One region of the Nitratireductor sp. GZWM139 genome, then DNA from elsewhere that is predicted to be linked to it. Evidence: predicted binding sites of a transcription regulator. Region 1 holds the regulator's gene; each other region holds the start of a gene.
What was found. Region 1 encodes LexA, which represses DNA repair genes until DNA is damaged. Its sites were predicted from a motif close to TGTTCNNNNTGTGTTCNG; they were not measured.
Positions count from the first base shown of each region.

Region 1 (2,268 bases):
GAATGCGCCGATGCACCGGCTTCAGACCATCGCGTGCATCCGGCAGGGCGCGGCTCACGATCACGCTCATCGCATAATCGAGATAAGAGCGCTGCATCTCCTCGACAATGGAAATCGGCTCGATTTCGTCGGGCTCGCCCGATCCGTTCGGCGTCGTCTGGTCAGTCAAAACGTGTCACATTCTTAATGAGGAATCACATACTCTTTATATATGAGCCGTCAGCGATTCTCCAATTGAGCATCCGTTTTTGATGACGGAAATCCAACGCAATTTCAGGCGCATACGAACCTCCTGGGGATGAGCGCCTTGACAAATTGCCGCAGGAAGCGAGCCTGCGTGAAGAATGAGGGCTTTTCCCTCGCATCCAAGCTGGGCTAGAGAGGCCGCAAGGAGAACCCGATGCCTGGTTACGATACCGTTTTCAACGCCTTCGTCACATTGCTGGTAACCGTCGATCCGCCAGGGCTTGCGCCGCTCTTTCTGGCGCTGACAGCGGGCATGAACCGCTCGGAGCGCAATCAGGTGGCCGTGCGCGCAGCCGTCATCGGATTCGCCGTTCTGGCCCTGTTCGGCGTCGCTGGCAGCGCCATTCTGGCCGTGTTCGGCATCACGCTTCCCGCCTTCCGCGTGGCAGGCGGCCTGCTTCTGTTCTTCATCGCCTTCGAGATGATCTTCGAGCGCCGCCAGGAGCGCCACGAAAAGAGCGCCGAGCGCGCGATCACGCGCGACATGATCCGCAACATCGCCGCCTTCCCGCTGGCCATTCCGCTGATCGCGGGTCCCGGCGCCATCTCGGCCACCGTGCTTCTTTCGGGCGAGTTCAATTCAATTCTTGGCACCATTGCGCTGCTCGGCATCCTGCTTGGAACGATCCTCCTCACCTATGCCGTTTTCACGCTGGCGGAGCGCGTGGACCGCTTTCTGGGCGAAACGGGACGCTCCATCCTGACGCGCCTCCTGGGCGTCATTCTGGCAGCCCTCGCGGTCCAGTTCGTGGCAGACGGAGCCAAGGCGCTTTTCGCTGCGCCATAGGCGCTGCAACCGGACGGTTGCGGAACACAACTGGAACATATAGAGTATGTTCTGGTTTTGTTTTTAACTGATTCTCGGTGGCGCCCATGCTGACCCGCAAGCAGCACGAACTTCTTCTGTTCATCCATGAACGACTGAAGGAGACCGGAATCCCGCCCTCCTTCGATGAAATGAAGGAGGCGCTCGACCTCGCCTCCAAGTCCGGCATTCACCGGCTGATCACGGCTCTGGAGGAGCGCGGCTTCATTCGCCGGCTCCCGAACAGGGCGCGTGCGCTGGAGGTTCTGCGGCTTCCCGATTCCATCGCGCCGGGCCTCAATTCCGCCGCGCGCGGCTTTTCGCCAAGCGTTATCGAGGGCAGCCTCGGCAAGACGCCCGCGCCAGCGGCCTCCAAGCCTGCCGCCAGCAATGATGACGCGCTTTCCGGCGTCGTTTCCGTGCCTGTCATGGGCCGCATCGCTGCCGGTGTCCCCATCGACGCCATTCAGCACCAGACCCATTCCATCGCGGTTCCGCCGGACATGCTGACCGGTGGCGATCACTACGCGCTTGAGGTCAAGGGCGACTCGATGATCGATGCGGGCATTTTCGATGGCGACACGGTGATCATCCGCGAGACGCAGACCGCCAATCCCGGCGAGATCGTCGTGGCGCTGGTGGATCAGGAGGAAGCAACGCTGAAGCGCTTCCGCCGCAAGGGCGCATCGATTGCCCTTGAAGCCGCCAATCCGGCTTACGAAACCCGTATCTTCGGCCCCGACCGCGTCAAGGTGCAGGGTCGCCTCGTCGGCCTGATGCGCCGCTACTGAGTTTAAGACTATCCGGGGCGGCTTCAGGCATGCCCCGGCTCCGATGCCATCCGGCATCCAGAATGCGCGCTCTTTTCAAGCTCCGCGTCGGTTCAGCTAACATCGTCCGGGAAGAGCGCCTGGAAGACATGCGGAAGCATCTCGGGGAGGTCTTCCGCAATCAGGCCCCGGCCAAACATCCCGCCAGCCTCTGCATGCAGCCACACGCCGGCTGATGCCGCCTCGAAGACCGGCATGCCCTGCGCCAGAAGGCTGGCCACAATCCCGCACAGAACATCGCCAGAGCCCGCCGTCGCCAGGAAACGCGATCCGTTGGTGTTAATCGCGGCGCGCCCGTCCGGGCAGGCGACGACCGTGTCCGCCCCCTTCAGGATGATCACCGCTCCTGAGCGCTCTGCCGCTGCGCGCGCACGCTCCACCTTGGAC
Region 1 is NZ_JAMQML010000013.1:27,062-29,329, reverse strand. Features, by position in the region: gene gyrA (DNA gyrase subunit A) at 1-169, opposite strand, end outside; gene NDI72_RS15820 (MarC family protein) at 401-1,033, shown strand; gene lexA (transcriptional repressor LexA) at 1,120-1,842, shown strand; gene NDI72_RS15810 (NAD(P)H-hydrate dehydratase) at 1,935-2,268, opposite strand, start outside.

Region 2 (2,268 bases), on a different contig from region 1:
CCCTTGCGCGCTTCGGGACTGCCGCCCTCGCCTTCCGAGGCGGCGCGAATGGCGTTCCACGCCTCAAGCGGAAACTTGGCGTCGATCACCAGCGAAGGCGCGTCATTGGGCATCTTCACCACGCAGTCGGGCCGGCTGCCATTGGAGAGCGTGGCCTGAAACTCATAGGCCCCATGCGGAAGGCCATCGGCAATGATCGCCTCCATGCGAGACTGACCAAAGGCCCCGCGCGTCTGCTTGTTGGAGAGGATCTGCTGGAGCTGCACCACCTGGCCGGCAAGCGACTGGATGTTGTTCTGTGCGGTATCAATGACCGCCAGCCGCTCCTGCAGCTTCGCCAGGTTCTCATGCGTCGACTTGGTCTGCTGATGGATCGACTGGCCAAGGCGCGTGCTCATGCCATCAAGCCGCTCCGACAGGGCGCGGGTGAGTTCGGCCTGCCGGTTGCCGAACACTTCGGCAATCGACCCCATGCGCCCCTGCAACTCGGCCTGCGCCCGTGTGAGCTCGACCATGCGCGCCTCGGCCTCGCGGGCATGTTGCGCCGCTTCCGCGGCTGCGACCGCGCGCGCCCGTGCAGCGCGCCAGAGCCCGGCGATCAGCAGGACCATGAGACCAAAGAGCAGAGCGCCGCCAGCCAGCAACAGCTGCCCCAGCGTGAAGGTGCTCGCGCCGAGCTGCGCCACCGGTGCTGCGAAAATGTCGGACATCTGCTTCATCCCGCCATGTTGGAAGCATGGGACCGAAAGGTGAAAACCGGGTTCGGCTATTCCGATGCTCGCTCAATAATTTAGATCGCTCATCGCGCGTCCGAACGGGACACAGGGCGATCTGGTGGATTCGGGATAGCACTATAAGATCAAAACGTGAACAGGCATTGTGTATTGACGTTCCGCCGGTCAGGGCTTACCTGACAGCCATGACCATCAAACCGCTTGTTCTTCTTCCGGACCCGATCCTGCGCGAAACCTCCAAATCGGTGGAGCGCTTTGACGATCAGTTGCGCACATTCGCCGACGACATGCTGGCGACCATGTATGACGCGCCGGGCATCGGCCTTGCCGCCATTCAGGTTGGCGAGCCGCTTCGCATGCTGGTGATCGACGTTGCCGAGAAGGACGAAGAGCCGGCTCCGCTCGTGGTCATCAACCCCGAGATCGTGGCCAGCACCGATGCGCGCAACGTGCATGAGGAAGGCTGCCTTTCCATTCCCGATTACTATGCCGAGGTGGAACGCCCGGCCGGTGTGACGGTGAACTACTTCGATGTCGACGGCAAAGAGCAGACGGTGGAGGCCGACGGCCTGCTCGCCACCTGCCTGCAGCACGAGATCGACCACCTGAACGGCGTTCTGTTCATCGACTATCTGTCGAAGCTGAAGCGCGACATGGTGGTGCGCAAGTTCAGGAAACTCGCCAAGGACCGCCCGCCCGCGCGCATGGTCGGCTGACGCCGCCCCTCTGCTGCCGCGACCGATACGGGCATTCTCGCCTGCGGGGCTTGACCTTCAACCGGTAAATCCGCTTCAAGCACCCGCATGGGCGCTGATGCGCTCATTTCGTTTACTGGACGCATCGGACACGCGGCATGGCACTTCGTCTCATCTTCATGGGCACACCGGATTTCTCGGTCGCCACCCTTCAGGCGCTGGCCGGGGCCGGTCACGAAATCGTGGCCGTCTACTCCCAGCCGCCGCGCCCCGCCGGACGGCGCGGGCTTGAGCTGACCAAATCGCCCGTACACCGCGCCGCCGAGGAACTGGGCATCGAGGTGCGCACACCGAAATCGCTGAAAAGCGAAGAAGAACAGGCAGAGTTCAGCGCGCTCAATGCGGATGCGGCGATTGTCGTTGCCTATGGCCTGCTGCTGCCCAAAGCCATTCTGGAAGGCACGCGCCTTGGCTGCTTCAACGGCCATGCCTCGCTTCTGCCGCGCTGGCGCGGCGCGGCTCCGATCCAGCGTGCGATCATGGCCGGCGATGCAGAAACCGGCATGATGGTGATGAAGATGGACGAGGGGCTGGACACCGGCCCTGTCGCCATGACGGAGCGCCTTGCCATCACCCCCGACATGACCGGCGGCGAACTGCATGACGCCATGCGCGAAACAGGCGCGGCGCTGATGGTGAAGGCGATGGATGCGCTTGAGAAAGGCGCGCTTGAACTCACCCCGCAGCCCGAAGACGGCGCGACCTACGCCAGGAAGATCCTGAAAGACGAGACACGGGTGGACTGGTCCCGTCCCGCGAAGGAAGTGCACGACCACATT
Region 2 is NZ_JAMQML010000017.1:54,456-56,723, reverse strand. Features, by position in the region: gene NDI72_RS18505 (DNA recombination protein RmuC) at 1-719, opposite strand, end outside; gene def (peptide deformylase) at 920-1,450, shown strand; gene fmt (methionyl-tRNA formyltransferase) at 1,588-2,268, shown strand, end outside.
Region 2: the regulator LexA is predicted to act here: its motif matches at 856-873, upstream of def (peptide deformylase).

Region 3 (2,268 bases), on a different contig from region 1:
TTGGCCAGCGCAGCTACGCGCCGGATCTGCGCTCGGCTGTTCTGGCAAAGGCGCTGCGGGCAAACGATGAACGCCGCGACTATGTTCGCGCCTCGGTAGCGCCCGGTTCCGAAGGGCTGATCGCAACGCCGTTCACGCTGCAGGATTCCTCCATGCTGACCACGCTGGCCGCATCCAATGCACTGATCGTGCGCGAGCCCGGCTCGCCGGCGGCTGAAGAAGGCGATCGCTGCCGTGTTTTGATGCTCGGGTGAGTGCTTCGCACCCGACGGTTACAGCCAGACGTGCTGAGAAATCCGGTGGATCGTCGTCAGCACACCGCGCCAGCCCGGCTTGCCATTCTGCGCAATGTCAGCCCGCTGCGCTGTAGAGAGCAGGCATTAACCGCCCTCGCCTTCGCGCCCGGGGATTGCGACGCGCATGATGCGACCGCCAAGCCCGTGCACGGTGTCATGCGCACGTACAGTCACATGACCGAGCCCCTCGGGCAGCGCGACACCTGAAAGGCTGCGCGTAAAAGGCTGTTCATTCACATGTGGGTGAAGAAGCGTTCGAGAGGCGATGACCCTGCCAGCGTCATCCAGCACATCCCAGCGGTCTGCATAGTGATCCCAGCCCTCGTCCCCATGCTCGACCGTCACGTCGAAGCGATGGGCTCCATCACCGTCAGCAATGATTTCGACCGCGACAACATCCGCTTCACCGGCATTCACCGGCGATGGCGCAAAGGCTGTCGCCACCGCAAAAAAGAAAAGCCCGGCAGGCCTGCTCAGACACGGTTCGGTCGAAGCGGCTCTGCCGGGCTTTTTCATGCGATTGTTCCGCCTCAGAACGGAATTTCGTCGTCGAGGTTCTGCGAGTAACCGCCACCGCCGCCGCTGCTGCCACCGGTATCGGCGGGACCGGACTGGCCGAAATCGGAGCTGCGACCACCGCCGCCGCCATAACCGACCTGGTTGTCACCACCCTGCCCGCGCGTGTCGAGCATCTGCAGCTCGCCACGGAACTTCTGCAGAACGATTTCCGTCGTGTAGCGGTCCTGACCGTTCTGGTCGGTCCATTTGCGCGTCTGGAGCTGGCCCTCGACGTAAACCTTGGCGCCCTTCTTCAGATACTGTTCCGCCACCTTGGCAAGATTGTCGTTGAAGATCACGACATTGTGCCACTCGGTGCGCTCGCGCCGCTCGCCGGACTGGCGATCACGCCAGGTTTCCGAGGTCGCGATGCGGATGTTGACCACCGGATCACCGGAGTTGAGCCGGCGGATTTCCGGGTCTGCACCCAGATTTCCCACCAGAATGACCTTGTTGACGCTGCCCGCCATAACGCTTCTCCACGCTTATCCGAAATCTGCCGCGCACTTTATCGCAAGCAGGGCTGGCGCGCGCTCTCCCGCTGCCCCTGCTCCGGTCTCGTCCACAGCTCATTTGTTCTCCTTATGTTCGCACCTGGCGGAATGCCTGTCAATGAGCCCCTTCCGGGGCGCGCAGAAAGGCGCAACAGAAAAAGGAAAAGCCCCGCCGCATTGTTTCGAGCGCGCGGGGCTTCGGGTCTTCTGACCCTCCGTACCGGGAGTGGTTTACCGGTAATCATCAGGCAGGACGGGTTTCACCGTCCCTGTCTTCAAAGAGATTTGATTTTCATGGGGCAGCCAGCCGCCAGCGTTGTCGTGCCTGCCGACGAAAAAGGTTCTGCAGTGCAGTGCCCTCAATCGCCATGGACCGCGTCGGGAACGCATGATCGTACGAGACGGTTATGCGCTCGGGACCGATCAGCCAGCTGTGGCTTCGCGCAAGAGGCGAAGCCCGATGCGTCGGTCAGGTGGAGTCATGCCTCCCTCCTTCTTCGCGTTACGAGGCTTTGCTCGGTGTCAGCGTGCTCAAGCAACCATGCGCGCCCGAAGCGCCCACCGGCGCGGTTTCAAGGGCGGCCAACAGCCACGAGCACTGACGAAAATGATACTGCGCCTTTGGTTAATGGCGGTCAAGGCGATGCGGCGGCGCGGGCGAAATTGTGATCATCTGTAACGGATGCGCACGAGAGCCAGCCCGGCGCAGGACGATAGTGTCAGGAGCGTGTTCGATATTTGTTCTTTTCCCTTGCTCTTTTTTTTAAAACGAGGGACAACCCCCGCAACGTCGAAACGCCCTCGTCTGTCAGCGGGCCGCGCGGCCCATCGACATTTGCGGCGCGTTTCCTACATGAAGCATGGTCCGGCATGCTGCCGGCCACACCAGATAAATGAGACAGGCAGCGACGGGGCATGCC
Region 3 is NZ_JAMQML010000007.1:223,167-225,434, reverse strand. Features, by position in the region: gene NDI72_RS11170 (molybdopterin molybdotransferase MoeA) at 1-254, shown strand, start outside; gene NDI72_RS11165 (hypothetical protein) at 381-812, opposite strand; gene NDI72_RS11160 (single-stranded DNA-binding protein) at 827-1,324, opposite strand; gene uvrA (excinuclease ABC subunit UvrA) at 2,264-2,268, shown strand, end outside.
Region 3: the regulator LexA is predicted to act here: its motif matches at 1,429-1,446, upstream of NDI72_RS11160 (single-stranded DNA-binding protein).